Linked DNA regions of Bernardetia sp. MNP-M8. Each later gene encodes a partner of the first gene's protein in a complex. Links are inferred from orthologs where the notes say so. Each region holds a gene or a part of one and is shown on either strand. Other genes may lie near its edges. The genes, in order: prfA and prmC.

Region 1 (9,815 bases):
GTGTACACTATATTTGTATATTCTGCAAAGGTAAAATTTTTTTATTACTTCATGTATTTTTTAATCTCTGTTTCGTAATCTGTGGGATTTATTTTGATAGGCTCATCAGTTCCATTAAATAAAATAACTTGCCAAGCATTTTGAGATAAATCTAACTCAAAAACTTCATTTTTAGAACTCTGAAATTTCAAATTTCCTTGTGCTTCTGTATCTACTATAGAAATTTCTTGAGAAGTTAAATATTCTCTTGTTAAATCTAAATAAGACATGTTTTCATTTAAGATAACATCATAATTATCAGCATCTGTTTTTTGTAACTCTTCTATCATTTCAATCGTTGGCATGACAAAAATGGCACAAGGCTTAGATATAGTTTCATCTAGTTTATTTTTTTTAATAAAAAAAGAACTGAAACTAAAAATAATACTAGTAAAAAATAGAGATAGGATTATTGTTTTCATATAATTAAAATTAATTAGTTATCGTTTTTACTTAAATTGCAAAACCAAATATATAAAATTTTAACTACATATTTTCAAATAAAAACATGAACTTACCTTCTTATAATGATATTGAAAAAATCCACTTTTGGGTTCCTCCCCAACCTTGTAGTTTAATGTTGACTTTATTTGACAGAGAAGGACAAGAAATAAAAGTAAATATGTTTCCCACAGATGAAGGTCTTGAGATGCTTGAAAAAGAAGAATATACTCCACCACCAAATCTAAATATACCTAGAAGACTTTATATTAATGAAGAACTAGTTGAACATAATGCTTCATTAGAAAAGAAAGTTATCAATATTTTATCAAATTTGATAAGAGATAATCGTTTAGGGCATCCAGAAGGACTTACTGTTATAATGGCTCAAGAAATGATTGATTATTTTAAGTAAGAATAAATTGTTATAAATATACATTGCATTTTTATCTGTAAGTCGTAATAATGTTTCCTGATTTCACAAAAAAATACTCAAATTATTATTGTATATTTGTACTCAATTTTCAAAAAGTGATTTTACATTTACTTAAAAAATATACGCCCTTACATTCAAGAATTAAATCAATATGGTAGATAAATTAGAAGAAATTAGAAAACGTTTTCATGATGTTCGTGAGGAAATGATGAATCCTGACTTGATGAACGACATGGACAATTATGCAAAACTAAGTAAAGAATACAAAGACTTAGAAAAAATTGATTTGAAATATGAAGAATATGAGAAAATACTAAGCAATATCGAAGGCGCAAAATCTGTTTTGAGAGAAGAAAAAGATGAGGATTTTAGAGAAATGGCAAAACAGGAGCTTGAAGAGCTAGAGCCAAAACAGGAAAAAATAGAAAACGAAATCAAGACCCTACTTATTCCTAAAGACCCAGATGATGATAAAAATGCCATTCTTGAAATCCGTGCAGGTGCAGGAGGAGATGAAGCTGGTATTTTTGCAGGAGATTTGTATAGAATGTATCAGCGTTTTGCTGAGGTTCAGAAATGGACTTGGGATATTATCTCATTTAGTGAAGCCACAGCAGGTGGTTATAAAGAAATTATTGTTTCTGTTACTGGAAATGAAGCCTACGGAAAACTTAAATACGAATCAGGCGTTCATCGTGTTCAGCGTGTTCCAGATACAGAAAGTCAAGGACGTGTTCATACTTCGGCTGCATCAGTTGCTGTTTTGCCAGAAACAGATGCCGTAGAAATCAATCTTGATATGGGCGATGTCAAAAAAGATACGTTTAGAGCATCAGGAGCAGGTGGACAGCACGTAAATAAGACAGAATCGGCTATTCGTTTGACTCACCTTCCATCAGGATTAGTAGTAGAATGTCAAGATGGACGTTCACAAATTCAAAACTTTGAACAGGCTTTGAAAGTATTGAAAGCTCGTTTATATGATATGGAACTACAAAAGCAAAATGCTGAAACTTCAGAAACTCGTCGCTCAATGGTAGGACGTGGTGACCGTTCAGACAAAATTCGTACATACAACTACTCACAAGGACGTGTAACCGACCATAGAATAAACTTTAGTGTCTTTAATTTGCCTAACGTAATGGATGGAGATATTGGTTCTTTTATCGAAGAATTGAAATTGGCTGAGAATGCAGAACGTTTGTCGGCTGCTGCGAGTGGAGAGTAAACTAATTTAGAAGTCTGAATTTAGATTTTAGAATTAAATACGAATAAAATGAAAAAGTTATTGCTTGTTATTTTATCTATTTTCCTAATTCAAGTTGGAACTTATTTTCTGATTGGCAAAGGTAGTTTACCTTTAGAAGTAGCCAAAAATAGACGTACTTTTGCAGGAGAATACTATAAAAATATACATCTTTCATCTCAATCAAACCTTTCTAATTCGGATTTTCAAATTATAAAATCATATTTTGAAGACGAACTTGGTTATAAAGTCATTGGAAGCAGAGAAAACAATAAAGACAAAAAAATGTGTGAGTATAAGGTCAGGATAAAACATAAATTTTATTTTATATCTGATGTAAATTCTGCTAATGGGTTCTTTGTTGCTAATGATAATGAGGTTTATGTAGAAGTATTTGAAAGCAAATACATTTGGATTCTCTTCAAGTGGTTTAAATTGCAAGATGAGAATACTGCACAATCTTAGAAAGAAAAAAAGGAATTTGAACTCAATCAAATTCCTTTTTTATGTTTATGAAATAAGAACTAAATAAACTACTATTTTCAAACATTCAGTTAGCTGGTAATCAATGAATTAAATTCGTAATTTTTAATTCGTAATTGCTCCTATATTATTGTCCTTGTCCTAAAGAATAAGAACGAACACCATCAAACGTACAAAGGTTTTCTGTTTTGATAATATCAAATCCTTCTTGATTTAATTTATTCATCAATTTCAAGACTTCTTTGTAATCAATAGCTTCTTCATTTTGTGTTTGGAAGCGACAACGCCAATGATCTGTACAGAAAGTTTCAGGGAATCCATTTGGATACACTTTTACTCCTCTATTTGTAATCATTTGCAGTTCTAGATGTGTGTTGCTTTCTAATGCAGCTTTAGAAAGTGAATCTCCCAATGTATTTGCATTGCGTTTTTTCCCTGTTGGGTCTGCTGTGTCGTTCCAATGCAAGAAAATATCTACTCCTACAAGTTCTTTTTTAGCTATTTTGGTAGGCTCAAGATTAATATTTATCGATTTTCCTCTTCCGTACTCAACAGGCTTTAAAGTAGTAGGTTTTTGTCCCAATCTTTCGATGACAGCTTCTCCAAATTCTTTTGTGCCTACTTTTTTCGTACTAGTTTCTGGGTTGTAAATATCTCCTGTATGAATGCCATCTTCAATTGTTTTGAGCCACGCATTTTGCACTTTTTCAGCAATATCAGCTTGTCCGATATAAACTAACATTTGAACAGCTCCTAATAAAAGACCTGATGGATTTGCAATTCCTTTTCCTGCAATATCAGGCGCAGAACCGTGAATGGCTTCAAACATAGCAAAATCATCACCTATATTTGCCGAACCTGCAAGACCTACCGAACCTGTAATCTCAGCAGCTACATCAGAAAGAATATCACCATACAAGTTTGGCATTACAATTACATCAAACTGTTCTGGTTTTGTTGCTAATTTGGCAGCCCCTATATCCACAATCCAATGTTCTTTTTCTATTTCTGGATATTCTGCGCCTATTCTATCAAATGTCTTGTGGAAAAGTCCATCAGTAATTTTCATGATATTATCCTTCGAAAAACAAGTAACTTTCTTACGATTATATACTTTTGCATATTCGAAAGCATAACGGATAATTTTTTCTGTTCCTACACTTGTAATCAGTTTCAAACATTGTGTTACTTCGTCAGTCTGTTGGTGTTCGATTCCTGCATACAAATCTTCTTCATTTTCTCTTATAATAACAGTATCCATTTTGGGATGCTTCGTCTGTACATAAGGATTATACGAAACACAAGGACGAACATTTGAATAAAGTCCCAAAGTTTTGCGTATCGTAACATTCAAACTTTTGAAACCACCACCTTGAGGAGTAGTAATTGGAGCTTTCAAAAATACTTTCGTTTTGCGTAAAGATTTCCAAGTTTCAGGTGTTATTCCTGCTGAATGTCCATTTTTGTATACTTTTTCACCTATTTCTACTTCTTCAAAATCTATTCTCGCCTTAGCTGCTTCCAAAATTGAAAGCGTTGCATTCATAATTTCTTCGCCTATTCCATCGCCTTTAGCAACAGTAACTAAAGTTTTCTTGTGAGTAGGTTTCTGTGCAAATGTTGTGTCTTGTGTGTCTGTGTAATTTCCGTTGGATACTAGCATAAGAGAAGTATTTTAAAAATTTGTTAAACGAGAAAATGATTATTTATTGGTTATTCACAACTACCAATTAATTTTATTAATGATTGTTTAATTAACAATATTGATAGTATTACTTACTAACACAAAAGTAGCACAATAGTTTTGTTTAAGCAAATTTTTTAAAAGGTTTAACAATTTGACAGGATTTTCTTATGAATTCATCCTATCTGAGGTAGTATATTCATTTCCTTTTTTAAATGTAAAACAGGAAATTATTTTCTATAAATCGTATAAATTCAAGAACACAAAATAATTCCTTGAATTTCTTTACCACAAACAAATTTTTCATACAGGTAAATTATTATCAATAAAATGTTTTAAAAAAGACGTTATTTTTAGATAATTTAATACACATAGAATAAACGTTAATAAAATATTGTACCTACAACTATAATTTAGGAAAAACGTATAAATAAATATATTAAACTATAACAAACGATGAAAAGTCCATTTTTTAAACTGTTTAGTTTTGTGTGTTTTTCTATCTTATTTTTTTTCAATAATTCTGTTGAAGTATTTTCTCAATCAGATTATAAAAACAATTCAAAAAACACAATTTATATAGAGGGTGCTGGTGCTGGAGGATATGGTTCTATTAACTATGAATATATTTATTTTTCACCTCGTACTTTTTCTAATAATCAAACTTCAAAAATTGCTTTTGCTTTTCGCTTAGGTGCAAGTACATATTATCTTAATGATTATACAGATACATTCAATCCTGAAATTATTGTACCTGTGGCTATTCATTTTTTATATGGAAAAAATCATAAGCTAGAAGTTGGAGCAGGACAAACAATCACTTCTTTTGTGAGAGCTAGTTCGTCAGACTTTCAACCCAAACGAGATATACGAAATCACACTCATTTTATATTGGGCTATCGCTATCAAAAAAATAAAGGTGGTTTAATGTTCAGAATTGCTTACACACCTATTCTTGAATTCAATACAGATTATCAACATTGGGGAGGACTTGCACTTGGTTATGCTTTTTAAGCTCATTTTTCAAACTATTATTCTAAATCTATTTTAAGTCATGAAAAAATTATTACTACAATCATTTCAAATATTAACTTTGGTTCTATTTTTTATTTTCTCTTTTAGTTCTTGTAAACAAGAAGATATTAACATTAATTTATCTGAAAGAGACATTAAAGTAATTGGACACGGAGGAATGGGCATTGGGCAGGTTTATCCAATGAATAGTTATGAATCAATTATGTATGCCTTAACTTTAGGAAGTGATGGAGTAGAAATTGATGTACAAATGACAAAAGATGGCGTTTTGGTAGCTTTTCATGATGAAGAATTAGATATCAAAACCAATAAAAAAGGAAAAATCCATGAGCAAAACTGGAACGAAATAAAAGATGCTCAGTATACAAGTTCTGCACCTTATACAAAATACAGAGTCATTCGCTTGGAAGATATTTTCGAACATCTACCTAACCTTGAAAACTATGTCTTTTCTTTAGATATTAAAAGTTTTAGTTCTTCTACTTCTCCAGTTTATTATAATCAACTCAATACAGCACTTATTTCTTTGCTAGAAAAATATGAACAAAAACGTAATCTTAATTTGAATAAAGTATATATAGAACTAAAAAGAACCGATTTGATAGAATCTTTACAAAAAGAACGTCCCAATTATCAAATTTTTGCTTATGAAGATTTTGAAATAGCTATGGAAAAAGCTAGAAAATATAATTTAAGAGGAATTACCGTTCAAACAGATAACTTAACCAAAGAAAATGTAGAGCAAGCTCATCAAGAAGGTTTTTTAGTGGCTACTCTTAACACACATTCGAATAATAAAAATATAGAAGCTATCAATAAAGGAGTAGATTATATTCAGACTGATAAAGTCAAGCATTTACTTAAAGTCTTGAAATAATAAAAATAATGATGAAAAATAGAAATAAAATCAAATTTTTCGTTAAAAATGATTCAAATGAATAGAGAAGAGAAAAAAAATCATTAAACTTGGTTATATTTTTACTGATAAATAGCTACTGATAATTAAACTATGCTTTCTCTACAAAACATTCACAAATCCTACCATACGACAGCCCAAAGTATGCATGTTTTAAAAGGAATTGATATGACTATCAATGAAGGCGAACTTGTTTCGATAATGGGTTCTTCAGGTTCTGGAAAATCTACGCTACTAAATATTTTGGGAATGCTAGATAACTATGATAAAGGAGAATATTGGTTAGATAAAGTATTAATAAAAAATCTTTCTGAAAAACAAGCAGCCATTTATCGTAATAAATTTTTAGGTTTTGTTTTTCAATCTTTTAATTTACTTTCTTTCAAAACAGCAGCCGAAAATGTGGCTCTACCACTTTATTATCAACAAGTAGGACGTAAAGAAAGACAGATTCTGGCAGAAGAATACTTAGAACGTGTTGGGCTACGTCAATGGGCGCATCATTTGCCTTCTGAACTTTCAGGGGGACAAAAACAGCGTGTTGCTATTGCTAGAGCTTTAATTACAGACCCAAAAGTAATTTTGGCAGATGAACCAACAGGAGCATTAGACACAACTACCTCTTATGAAGTAATGGAACTTTTCAAACAAGTACATGAAAGTGGCAAAACTATCGTCATTGTAACTCATGAAGATGATATTGCTGCAAAAACAGAACGAGTAATCCGTCTAAGAGATGGAAATATAGAAACACCAACACAACAGAAAATCAACTTAAATAAGTAATAAATTACAGTAGAAAAAGAAATTGTAAAAGTGTTGGAAATGATTTAAAAGACTTTTAAAGTTTTTCAAAATCTATTTTATTGAATAATTTAACTAATAAATTATCTTTTAAAAAGATTTATCAACAAAATAAGACTATATTTAATTCTTCCTCTGTATTTATGGCATATTTTGTATTATTTTGCCTTAGAAGTAGGCACACTTATTGCAAAATTGCTAAATAAGTGCGAATACAAACAATGAATGACTATTTTTTTAAGACTTTTTGCTTAGTTAATCAAATAGCATCATAATTTAGAGTCTAAATACAACATCGCCTTTACCATTTGCCTTTAACTTTATCTATAAAATAAAATATAGCCTTAGCGTATGAAAATCTTAACTTTCTGTATTGCAGCAGCCTTATCTATCAGTTCTACTGTTTCATTTTCTGCTCCTTTCTTAAATCCTACAAAAAATATTGATCCTGTTACTACTACATTAGAAATAGACTCCTACAATAAAACCAACAAACTTGCTTACAAATCAGTAGGAGACAAAGGTTTTGATGCTGCAAATAGTATAATCAAATGTAAGGATGGAAATTTTATACTTTTAGGGCGTACAGATTCGTATGGTGCTGGTGATATGAATATGAGTGCAATAAAAGTAGATGCAAGTGGAAATATTATTTGGAATAAAAACTATGGCGCAGAAGAAAGCGAAGAAGGATATGCAGGTTTAGAAACATCTGATGGAGGTTTTATTTTTGCAGGTTATTCAGATTCGTATGGTGCTGGTTCGGATATAAAAGATGGTTGGATAGTTCGTACAGATTCAAAAGGAATTCGTATTTGGGACAAAACATTTGGCTCTAATCAAAGCATAGACGAAATTTATAGTATTGTTGCTACTGATGAAGGAAATTATATGATTTTGATGAATAGTATTCCTATTGAAACAGGAAAAAGCGATATTATGCTTTTAGAAATTGATGATAAAGGAGAAACGATTTGGAAAAAAAGTTTTGGAGGAAAAAGTAGCGAACAAGGACACTCTTTAGCCAAAACAGAAGGTGGATATTTGATTGCTGGTCATGTAGAGGGAGAAATGATGACAAAATGGGATATGCTTTTAATCCACGTAGATAAAAATGGAAATAAGAAATGGGAAAAAACATACGGTGGTGGAGATAATGAAATGGCAAATGTAGTAAAAGTAATGCCTTCTGGAAATATCTTAATTGCTGGTTATTCGTATACTTATGCAGAAGGAAGTCACGATGCTTGGATTGTTTGTGCTGATAAAAATGGAAAAAAACTTTGGGATAAAAACTTTGGTGGATTAAGTACAGATGAAGCCTTCGATATTTTGGTTACTGATAATTCTGAAATTATTCTGATTGGTTATACTGACATTTATAAAGCTGATGAATATGGTAATAATGTAAGTGTTCTTTCTAATGAGATAATGATTAATAAATTAGACTCAAAAGGAACAGAAATTTGGACAAGAACATTAGGAGGAGAAAAAGATCAAGTAGCCAAAGCTGGAGCAATTGCAGACGATGGAAGCTTTATTTTAGCTGGTTATACCAATGAAAATATGGACACAAAAAATGTAGATATGCTTATCTTAAAAGTATCTGCTGACGGAAAATAGATAGTAAACTAGAATTTATTTTGTCGTCAAAAAAAATAGATTAACCGAATTTCTCATTTTATTAGTATGAGAGGTTCGGTTTTTGTTTATTTTTTATAAATTGCTATATTTCTCCTATATCAAGATGAATTTTAAGCGAAAATAGTTAAAAGATATTTTTGAGAAACAAATAAAATTATTTAGTTCTATAAATTAGCACGCAGAAAGAAGAGATGAGAAATAAAAAAATGAGAAAACAAAAAAAACAACACACTACAAATTCATTTTATCTATCTAAGAGCAAAGACAAAACTTTGATTGTTTTTTTGTCTATTTTACTAATTAGTATAGTTAGTATAGGAGTAAATAATTCCTTTGCACAAGATTTTGATTCTCCTACAACTACTTTAAATACGCATCTTCTTGCTCCTACTTCTACTATTGTAAAAGGAAAATTATTTGCATATCATTACAAAAATCCTCAAGCAAAAAATAATACTAAAAAAGAAAAACTAGAAATAAATCTAACTGTCAAAAACCTTCGTACACAAGAAGAACAATTGAGAGTTTTCTCACCTGATACCTTAACTGGAAACTATTTTATATTTCTACTTCCTGATGAGCGTTACGAAATTAGTGTTCAAGTAAAAGATTTTCGCCCTTATGTAATCGTTATCTTTATTCCTCCACAAACATTTATTTATGAACTTAATCGTGAGATTGTTTTCGAACCTATTTTACTTTTAGATACACAGATAGGACAACACAACTTTTTTGAAACTCGCTCTCAGCAACTACTCAGTTATTATGATTCAGCAGCTTTTCACAACTACGACAGAGATAGATTTGAGGTATTGAAAGAATTGGTAGATTATACAATCAATAAAGGAAGCATAGAAGCTCTTGATAGTTTAGAAAAAATTACGGTAAAGGAAGTTGAGCCAATTCTTCCTACCCAATATGTCTCTTCGCAGTTAAATCCGATGGATAAATTCAAACCTATTTTTGATAAAATAGAAGAGAGTTTTTCTCATGGATCTTGGGAATATATAGATAAACTTTATGCAAAGCAAAGTACAGGAAATACCTATTATTCACAAGCAAGCAGCATATCAACTATTGAAAAAGA
Region 2 (9,655 bases), 2.3 Mb from region 1 along the record:
GCCATAGAAGGGTCATTAGGAATATAAGGTGGTGCTAAAATGTAGTTAGGATAGATAGGTTCTGCATATTCTACAAAATCTTGATTTTGATAATAATGAATTGCTTCTTGAAGAGATGAAGAAGACGAAATTTCCACTTCATACCAATCTTGCAGACGAATAGCATTAGCTTGAATTGCTTTGATAGAAGGATTTTTGGAATTTTGAATTGGAACTTTAAATCGTCTTTCTAGTTTTTGAGTTTTGAATTGAGAATCAACCTGTTGTAGCTTATTACTACTATTCGGCTTTATTTTAATCATTAATTTATTACCCAAGGGTTTAATACTATCAAAATTATCAGGAAGATATTGAGCAATACTAATTATTGGCAATAGAAAAAACACTATACAAATGATAGTGGTAAATAATAAAAAAATAGTATTTCTGACTTGTGGTAAATTTATACGCATACCAAAAAATAATTAATATAAAAATTTTTAAAACTAAAAAAGCACTTATAATGAAGATTTACATCACTCTCTATAAAATAAAACATAAATTTCAAAATCTAACTTGTCTAAATAAGGGTTACTAACTAAGTATTAACGTATAGATAGATCTTTAGTTACAAAAATAAAAAAATACATCCGTTTTAAAAACAGTATAACTTACTGATAATCAATAAACAAACTAAAAAAAGACCAATTATCAAAATAGATAATTGGTCTTTTAATTAAAATTTAATCTAGTTAGGTTTTAGATTTAATTTTAGAGTGTACTTTAGAATTTCAAAGTGTTATTATCTAACAAGTTTGAACTCTACACGACGATTAATAGCCATGTTAGCTTGATTAGCTCTTCCATCTACTTCATTAGGAACAGTAGGTCTTGCTTCACCATATCCTTCAGACTCTAAACGATCAGTAGGAATTCCTTTAGAAACTAAGTAATCCAAAGCAGATTTTGCACGATTTTGAGAAAGACGTTGATTGTACGAGTCACCACCACGGTAATCTGTGTGTGCTTCTATACGGATATTCATTTTAGGATAATCTTTCAAGAATTGATATACTTTATCCAATTCACCTGTTGCTTCAGCATTCAAATCCCAACGAGCTGTTGCAAAGTTGATGTTATCAAACTTAATTTTAGTAGCATCAAGTAAATAAAGAATTTTATTTACTTTATCACCAAACTGAGCTTGAGTAAGGTCTAAAGTATCTACTTCTTCCATATAATTTCCTGTTGCTTCAGCAGTCAATGTATAAACCTGACCTGGCTCAAGACGAGCTTCGTATTTACCAGTTCCTGTTTTTTCAACATCACCAATACTAGTATCATCAGCAGCTTTCACTGTAAGTTTTGCATCAACAGGTTGCTCATCAATAGCATCAAGAAGAGTTACAGTAACCTCAACACCTTTAGGTACTAAACGTACTCTTTGGTAAAGATTAGTAATTTCGTCAGCATTAGTGAAATCCCACGTGAATGTATATGGTAGGTAACTACTGTGATCAACAGTCACTTTATATACATTTCCTTCTGTAATTACAGTAGAGAATTTACCAGTTTCTTCGTCATTGTAACGGTCATATCCTAAAGAAGGACGAGTTTGATTTTCAAACTTCATGATGGTATAAACAGGCTCTCCTGTTACAGAATCTTCCACATTACCACGAGCCATCATTACTCTACGAGGAGCAAAACCTGGAGGAACTAATGTCCAAAAAATTTCACGAGAAGCATTCATGTCAGCATCAAAATACATAACTGTATGTGCTCCATCATCTGGTGCCATACTTACATAACCTTCAGCAGAAAGATGATTAGCAAAATCAGCAGCCATTGGCTCACCCCAAGATTCACCTTCCATGCGTGACATAAACAAATCAAAATCTTTAGCATCAGCACGGATACCTTTTGTATGACCTTGCATTTTAGCACCTTCTCTCATAGAAGTATAAAACATTGTTTCACCATCAGGCATAATACGAAATGCTTTGCTACAATCTTCATTCATAGCTCCTACTACTTCTGTACCAGCAGACCATACATCATCAGCCGAACGACTAGAAACCATTGCAGTATAACACCACACTTTTTCTTTTTTAGATTTTTTAGCTTCAGTTCCTTCAGTAGAACCTGCTTCATCAGTATCATTTTCTGCACCTTCAGCACGTTGCATATAATAAAGACGATTTCCATCTGCAGAAACAGTTGGGAAACCTTGGTAATCAGCTGTGTTTACGTCACCTAAGTTTGTAGGTTCACCAAATTCGCCGTCCATACTCTCACGAGTAGCTACATACAAATCCATTCCTCCTTTAGTATCTTCCATGTTAGAAGAAAAGAAAAGGCTCATTCCATCATAGCTTAAAAATGGACCAGCAATTACAGTGCTATCGCCAGCTTTAGAGTTGATTGATTCCAATGCAGTTGGTTTTGTCCATTTGCCATTGTCGTCACGAGTAGTCATATAAAGACCATAGCCTTTCCATCCTTTTCCACGGTTAGACTGGAAAATGAGTGTTTTGCCATCACGACTGATAGCAGGAGAAACTTCGTCAGTGAGAAGTTGATTTACGGCAGGTGGTAAACGAAAACGTTGTGGGTCATGCCATTGTTCGTAGATGCTTGTAGCACCATCTTTTGCTTTGTCGTCGCTTTCGGCTGTCGTATTAGCATCTTGTGCTTTAGCGAATGTACCAGCCAAAAGAAACATGAGCAATAAGCTCAGGTTACGGATTCCTTTTTTCATAATCAGGGTATTAGATTGAGATTAGCGATTAGGTTAAGTTGTTACAAAGAAAATAAATACTATAAAAGACACCAACTTTATATTGAAATAAGTTGAGATAATTCAACATAAACTCCAATAAAATAGATTTTTATTCTAAAATTCTACTAAATTTATTAAAAAGTAATCTAAAAACAAGTTGAAACTAAAATTAAAAATCGCTAGAATTTATTTTAAGATTCAGTTTACTCTATTTCAATTTACCTTTTCAATTGCACTATTTTAGTTAGTTTGATTTCTACTTTTGGTCTTGATATGTATTTAAAAATCTAGTGTACTCTGTAAAAATATAACGCAAAAATACGTAAAAACAAATACAGAATCGCTTTTTAATTAGATACTTATCAAAGAAATAAGCCAAAATCAAGATAAAATTAAATCTTTATTGAATTTTTTAGTATATAAACACTTTGAAAAATTTGTTTAAAATAATAGGGTTTGTTAGAAAGAAATTATTTAAAATAACATTGTTATATATATTATTTCATTTATTTACTAGCAATTAATTATTATAATCTTCTTAGAATACTTGATAATTATTCTAATTGAATTTGTACAATATAACGTCTAATTTTTCTTCCTATGAAAACACAAAGATAGTTGTTCGCAAATTTAAACCAAAAAAACATAATTTAATAAAAAATAGTGGCTTTTTATCTAAAAAAATCATCTTTTTTAAAAAAAATTGATGGATGTTTTATTTCAAAAAACTTAAATGAAATAAAATATGATATTTTATCTTTTAAAACACATTTTGGGCTTAGGTATAACAAGCTCTTATAAATCTTGAATTTTCTTGTAAATCTTTAAAAACTCTATAGTTTTCTAAACCAAAACTCACAAAAAGGTCTTTTGTTTCATTTGCTAGATATTGATTTATTTCAACATAAAGCAAGCCATCTTTATTATTTACATTGTATACAAAAAATTTAACTAATGCCTCATAAAAAACAAGTGGTTTTTTGTCTTCTACAAAGAGAGCCAAATGTGGTTCAAAATTAAGTACATTACTACTCATCTCTCTCTTTTCAGAATCCCTAATGTAAGGAGGATTACTGACTAAATGATTTATTTTTTTTAATTGAGGATACTTCAAAAATACTTCACTGAAATCTTCTTGAAGAAAATCTAATTCTATAAACTCTATATTAGTTATATTATTCTTTTTCGCATTTTGACGAGCTATATCTAAGGCATCTTTTGAAATATCAACAGCTATAAAATGTAAGTGAGGTAAGTTTTTAGCAAGCGAAATACTAATACAGCCACTTCCTGTTCCCACTTCTAAGAAAGTGTGCTTGTTTTTCTCTGCTATTTGTAGTTTTTTATCTGCAAAATCTTTTAAAATTTGATGAACAAGTTCTTCAGTTTCAGGTCTTGGAATCAAAACGGCAGGACTAACTTCAAACTCTAATCCATAGAAATGAGCCTTACTCGTAATATACTGTAAAGGCTCATTATTTTTCAATCGTTCTATACTTTGATTTAATAAATCAATTTCTTTTTGATTTAATAAGTGAGTAGAAAAATCAATTCTATTTATTGATAAAGTGTCTTCTATCAAAAAACGTAAAGTTGATTGACTTTCTCGCTCATCTACTTGAGTAGAAATTAACAAGGGGGTATTTTTTCTTATATACTCCGAAATAAGCATTTGTTAGATTTTATGAGAGTAACTAAATAGAATTAACTATGAAAAATCTTGATAGCTTGTTCGATATATTTAAAGGTTGTCAAAACTTCTGGTTTTCCATCTACCACAGCTACAGTATGCTCAAAGTGTGCAGAAGGCTTTCCATCTCTAGTCATAATAGTCCACCCATCAGAGGCTTGTACAACAGCTTTTGAACCCATATTAATCATTGGTTCAATAGCTATTACTAATCCATTTCTTATTTTATCTCCTTTTTTAGGTTTTCCAAAATTTGGTACTTCGGGTCCTTCGTGCAGACTTCTTCCCACTCCATGTCCAACTAATTCTCTTACCACTGAATATCCTTTTCCTTCTGAATGTTTTTGAATAGCATTACTTATATCTCCTATTCTATTTCCATAGACTAACTGTTCAATTCCTAAATACAAAGCTTCTTTAGTTGCTTTCAATAAGTTTTTCACTTCTAGGCTTACTTCTCCAATTTCATAGGTATAAGCACTATCTGCGTGAAAACCATTAAGTAAAACACCACAGTCAATTGAAACAATATCTCCATTTTTTAGAGGACGATTATTAGGCAATCCATGAACTACTTGGTCATTTACAGAAGTAAGTAAAGAACTAGGACATCCATAAAGTCCTAAAAAGCTAGGAACTGCTCCATTATCTTTTATAAATTCAAAGGCTATTTTATCAAGTTCAAGTGTAGTAATACCAGGCATAACACGTTTGGCTACTTCTGCATGTGTGCGTCCTAGTAAATCTGCACTTGCACGCATTTTTTCTAAATCTTGAGCTGTCTTGTATATTGGTTTTCCCATTTTTCAGTTGAGTTTTCTTATCAAATTATCAAGTATAGATAGCAATAAGAATAAAAGAAATAAGATGATTCAGTTTAGTAAAACTTGAATCAATGATAATAAGTTAGGGTTAATTTGAATTCTATATCATAAAAACAAACAAAGCACCAAGACGATTCTTGATGCTTTGTATTTATAATATCTCACAAAATCGTATTATATTAATAAAAAAAATAACACTTTTGTTTGGATTTATATGTAATTCATTGGTTGAGCTTGACGACCTTTTACATTTCCTGTATTCATTAGTCCGTCATATTCTTTATTCAATAAATAACTCTCAATTTGTTGAAGGGTATCCAAAACTACACCTACCATAATAAGTAGAGAAGTTCCACCATAGAATTGAGCAAATTGATCTCCTACTGTAGCTGCTGCTGCAATAGCAGGAAGAACAGCTATAATAGCAATAAAGATTGCACCTGGAAGAGTAATTCTATCCAAAATTTTACCTAAGTAATTTTTAGTTTCTTCACCTGGTGTAACACCTGGTACAAATCCACCACTATCTTTTAAGTTATCTGAAATTTGCTGAACATTGATAGTCATTGCTGTATAGAAAAACGTAAATGCAATAATCAGGACAGCAAAAAGAATATTATATTCTAATGAAGTAAAATCAGAGAATACGCTTGCAATATAATCAGCATTTGGTGTATCTTCTCCTTGGAAAGCTCCTGCTACCAAAGGTGGCAAAAACATAAGAGCTTGAGCAAAGATAATTGGCATTACACCTGCTGCATTTACTTTAAGAGGTAATGCAGAACGTTTTTTCTGAGTAAGCATTTGTTTTTGAGAACGACCTGCTACTTGCTTTACATATTGAAGAGGTACATAACGCACAGCTTGTACGATAAGAACTACTCCCATTACCACTAGGTAAAGAGCTAATATTTCTAAAACAAAGATAAATATTCCTCCCATTCCTTTCAAAGTAGCTTCTGCTACTATGGCAGTAGGAAAACGTGAAATAATTCCTATCATGATTAGAAGTGAAATACCATTACCAATTCCTTTGTCCGTAATTTTTTCTCCCAACCACATACAGAAAACAGTTCCTGATGTAAGAATGACAATAGAAGAAATTAAGAAAAATGTCTGGTCAATAATAATTGCATCTATAGGAACAGTTCCTTTTAGATAAGCAAAACCTTGTCCGATAGTAATAAGTATAGTAAGTGCACGAGTGATTTGAGTGAGCTTTTTACGTCCCGACTCTCCTTCTTTCTGCATTTTTTGGAATGTTGGAACAGCCACAGTCAGAAGTTGAATGATAATTGATGCAGATATATAAGGCATAATACCTAAAGCAAAAATAGAGGCACGCTCAAAAGCTCCTCCAAGAATACCATTAAGCATTCCTAAAACACCTGTACTTTTTTCAAGTTTGCTAGGGTCAATACCTGGCAAAACAATAAAAGAACCTAAACGAAAGACCATTAATAATCCCAAAGTAAGGAAGATGCGATCTTTGAGTTCTTTTACAGAAAAGATATTTTTTATAGTTTCAAAAAACTTCTTCATAATTCTTTTTCTAGTTTACTAAATTTTATAGGCTCTCAGAAATAATTCTAAACAAGCACTAATAAACATAGTAATTAGTATAAATTGTATTTTAATCCGTAATCTAATAAACAAATGTAAGCAAAATAAGCCAATTACGAACTACATTTGGTAAATCATAATCGGCTTTTCTATCTTGTTTATTATAGAGTAGTAACTTTTCCACCTGCTTTTTCAATACTTTCTTTTGCAGAAGCTGAAAATTTGTGTGCAGTAACTTCAATAGCCATAGTCAGTTCTCCACGATTCAATACTTTGATTAAATCGCCTTTTCCTGCTAAACCATTTGCAGCTAATAATTCTACATCGATAACATTAGTATTTTTCTTTGTAGCAAGTTCTTGGAGAGTGTCCAAGTTAATTGGTTTGTAAGCTACACGACCTGGATTTTTGAATCCAAATTTAGGAACACGACGTTGAAGTGGCATCTGTCCACCTTCAAAACCTAGTTTTTGACTATAACCAGAGCGAGATTGTGCTCCATTGTGTCCACGTGTAGAAGTACCACCACGTCCAGAACCTTGTCCACGACCTACTCTTTTTCTAGACTTTACAGCCCCTTTTGCAGGTCTTAATTGGTGAAGTTTCATCAGTTAGATTAGTTTTTATTTACTCAAAACTCGCTGTTTCCTAATCTATTAATACCAAAACTTAAATAAGTTTTGTTTTGTATTTCTATAATTCTATAGGCTAAACGCTTTGAGCAAAGTATAATGAATTAAAAGACAAAATCCTTATAAAGGAACAAAACGTATGTCTGCCTATTCAATAAGGAATTTGCTAAGTGAGTTGCAAAGGTAGGAAAAAAAAACTTTTTCCAATCATTTTGTCTATAACTTTTAAAATTATAACAACAATGAATTTTGTCCTTATGCTTCCTCTACTTTTACTAAATGTGATACTGCCTTTACCATACCGACGATATTAGGAGTATTTTCCTGTTCTACGGTTTGGTGCATTTTGCGAAGCCCTAAAGCATGCAAAGTTAGGCGTTGTTTTTTTGGGCGTTTGATTGAGCTACGCACCTGAGTAATACGAATTTTCGCCATTTTACTAAATAGTTTTTGGTAATTAAATAAAACAGAATCTTCTAAAAATTGAATTGTCTGACACCTTTAAGGTGTCTTGACAATTACCATTTATCTTTTCTGCATATTCTACTTACCCATTAAAAACTTTGGTAAGATTAACACCACGCTGCTCAGCAACTGATTTTGCATCACGCATACGCAATAATGCATCAAAAGTAGCACGAACTACGTTTCCTGGGTTATTTGAGCCTTGAGATTTAGCAAGTACATTTTCGATACCGATTGCTTCCAATACGGCTCTCGCTCCACCACCAGCAATAACTCCTGTACCTGGTGTTGCAGGCTTAAGCATTACTTTAGCTGCACCAAATTTCCCAATAATTGGGTGAGGTATAGTTTGTCTGATGATAGGTACTTTTACTAAGTTTTTCTTAGCGTCTTCTATACCTTTTTGAATAGCATCTGTTACTTCATTAGCTTTGCCAAGTCCATAACCTGCTACACCGTTGCCATCGCCAACTACAACTAATGCTGCAAAGCTGAAACGACGACCACCTTTTACTACTTTCGCTACACGGTTGATAGTAACTACTTTTTCTTTTAGTTCTATTTCACTCGCTTTCACGGTATTTACGTTTGCTGCCATAATTTATTAGGTTGCAAAGGGTTTAGAATTGAAGTCCACCTTCTCGTGCGCCTTCTGCTACTGCTTTGATATTTCCATGATACAAGAAACCACCACGATCAAAAACTGCTTTATCGATGCCTTTTTCTTTAGCACGTTCAGCGAGTTTTGCGCCTACTTGTTTCGATAATTCTTGATTGATGTGTTTCTCAGCGTCAATATCTTTGAGAGAAGCACTCACAAGGGTATGCCCATTTACATCATCGATGAGCTGGGTATAAATATATTTATTACTGCGAAATACAGAAAGACGTGGTCTTTCGGCTGTTCCGACTAATTTTTTACGAATACTACGTCTAATACGTGTTCGACGCTGACTCTTACGTGCGGTAGTTGCCATGATACTAGTTTATTATAAAATTTCTCAAAATAAGGAACACGAAGTTATCGTATCAAAATTAAATTCTTAGTCAAGATAATTGTCTGCTCCATTTTAAAAGAGCCCGACAATTTATATAAATAAGTAAATAATTTGTCAATGATTATTTACCTGCGCTCTTACCAGCCTTACGACGAACCTGTTCGCCTACAAAGCGTACACCTTTACCTTTATACGGCTCTACTTTACGAAGAGAACGAATTTTGGCAGTAATGTGTCCGAGTAATTCTTTGTCGCTAGATTCTAAGGTAACTTTTGGGTTCTGACCTTTAAGCATTTCAGCACTTACAGCAATTTCTTTTGGCACTTGCAAAAAGATAGCGTGTGAGTAACCTAAATTAAGCTCAAGGATTTGACCTTTTGCTTCTGCTTTATATCCAACACCTACAAGCTCTAAATGAGTTTTGTAGCCATTAGAAACGCCTTCCACCATATTTTGTACCAATGAACGGTACAAGCCATGCATAGCACGAGTCTGTTTTTCTTCGTCTTTACGTTCGAAAACCAACTTATCATCTTCCACTTTAGCAGTGATTCTTGGGTCAATAGTGCGAGAAAGCTCGCCTCTTGTACCTTTGACTTTGATGGTGTTTTCCGAAACGTCTATAGTTACTCCACTAGGGATAGTAACTGGGTTTTTACCAATTCGTGACATTTTCTATCAGATTTATTAGATAATTTAATTACTGTTTTTATAGTTCTGT

What was found.
Region 2: the proteins of prfA (region 1) and prmC are in contact, whole or in part, in a crystal structure (PDB 2B3T), measured with the Escherichia coli proteins. The link is inferred for Bernardetia sp. MNP-M8 from one-to-one orthologs.

Annotation. Positions count from the first base shown.
Region 1 is NZ_CP147012.1:3,702,697-3,712,511, reverse strand. The notes cover bases 109-3,105. They hold prfA (peptide chain release factor 1), read left to right. Parts: upstream 109-1,067; coding sequence 1,068-2,144; downstream 2,145-3,105. Other genes in these bases: V9L04_RS15015 (NADP-dependent isocitrate dehydrogenase), read right to left, coding at 2,773-3,105; V9L04_RS15020 (hypothetical protein), read left to right, coding at 2,193-2,627; V9L04_RS15030 (hypothetical protein), read left to right, coding at 548-895; V9L04_RS15035 (hypothetical protein), read right to left, coding at 109-461. Also shown: more of V9L04_RS15035, read right to left, coding at 45-108; more of V9L04_RS15015, read right to left, coding at 3,106-4,191; V9L04_RS15010 (hypothetical protein), read left to right, coding at 4,786-5,343; V9L04_RS15005 (glycerophosphodiester phosphodiesterase family protein), read left to right, coding at 5,384-6,241; V9L04_RS15000 (ABC transporter ATP-binding protein), read left to right, coding at 6,374-7,066; V9L04_RS14995 (hypothetical protein), read left to right, coding at 7,436-8,707; V9L04_RS14990 (hypothetical protein), read left to right, coding at 8,935-9,815. UniProt on the Escherichia coli protein: Peptide chain release factor 1 directs the termination of translation in response to the peptide chain termination codons UAG and UAA.
Region 2 is NZ_CP147012.1:1,426,458-1,436,112, forward strand. What follows is about bases 2,469-5,305. They hold prmC (peptide chain release factor N(5)-glutamine methyltransferase), read right to left. Parts: upstream 4,398-5,305; coding sequence 3,540-4,397; downstream 2,469-3,539. Other genes in these bases: V9L04_RS05895 (OmpA family protein), read right to left, coding at 2,469-2,740; map (type I methionyl aminopeptidase), read right to left, coding at 4,466-5,254. Also shown: V9L04_RS05890 (PKD domain-containing protein), read right to left, coding at 1-452; more of V9L04_RS05895, read right to left, coding at 782-2,468; preprotein translocase subunit SecY, read right to left, coding at 5,486-6,817; rplO (50S ribosomal protein L15), read right to left, coding at 7,000-7,446; rpmD (50S ribosomal protein L30), read right to left, coding at 7,726-7,905; rpsE (30S ribosomal protein S5), read right to left, coding at 8,018-8,533; rplR (50S ribosomal protein L18), read right to left, coding at 8,556-8,912; rplF (50S ribosomal protein L6), read right to left, coding at 9,055-9,606. UniProt on the Escherichia coli protein: Methylates the class 1 translation termination release factors RF1/PrfA and RF2/PrfB on the glutamine residue of the universally conserved GGQ motif, i.e. on 'Gln-235' in RF1 and on 'Gln-252' in RF2.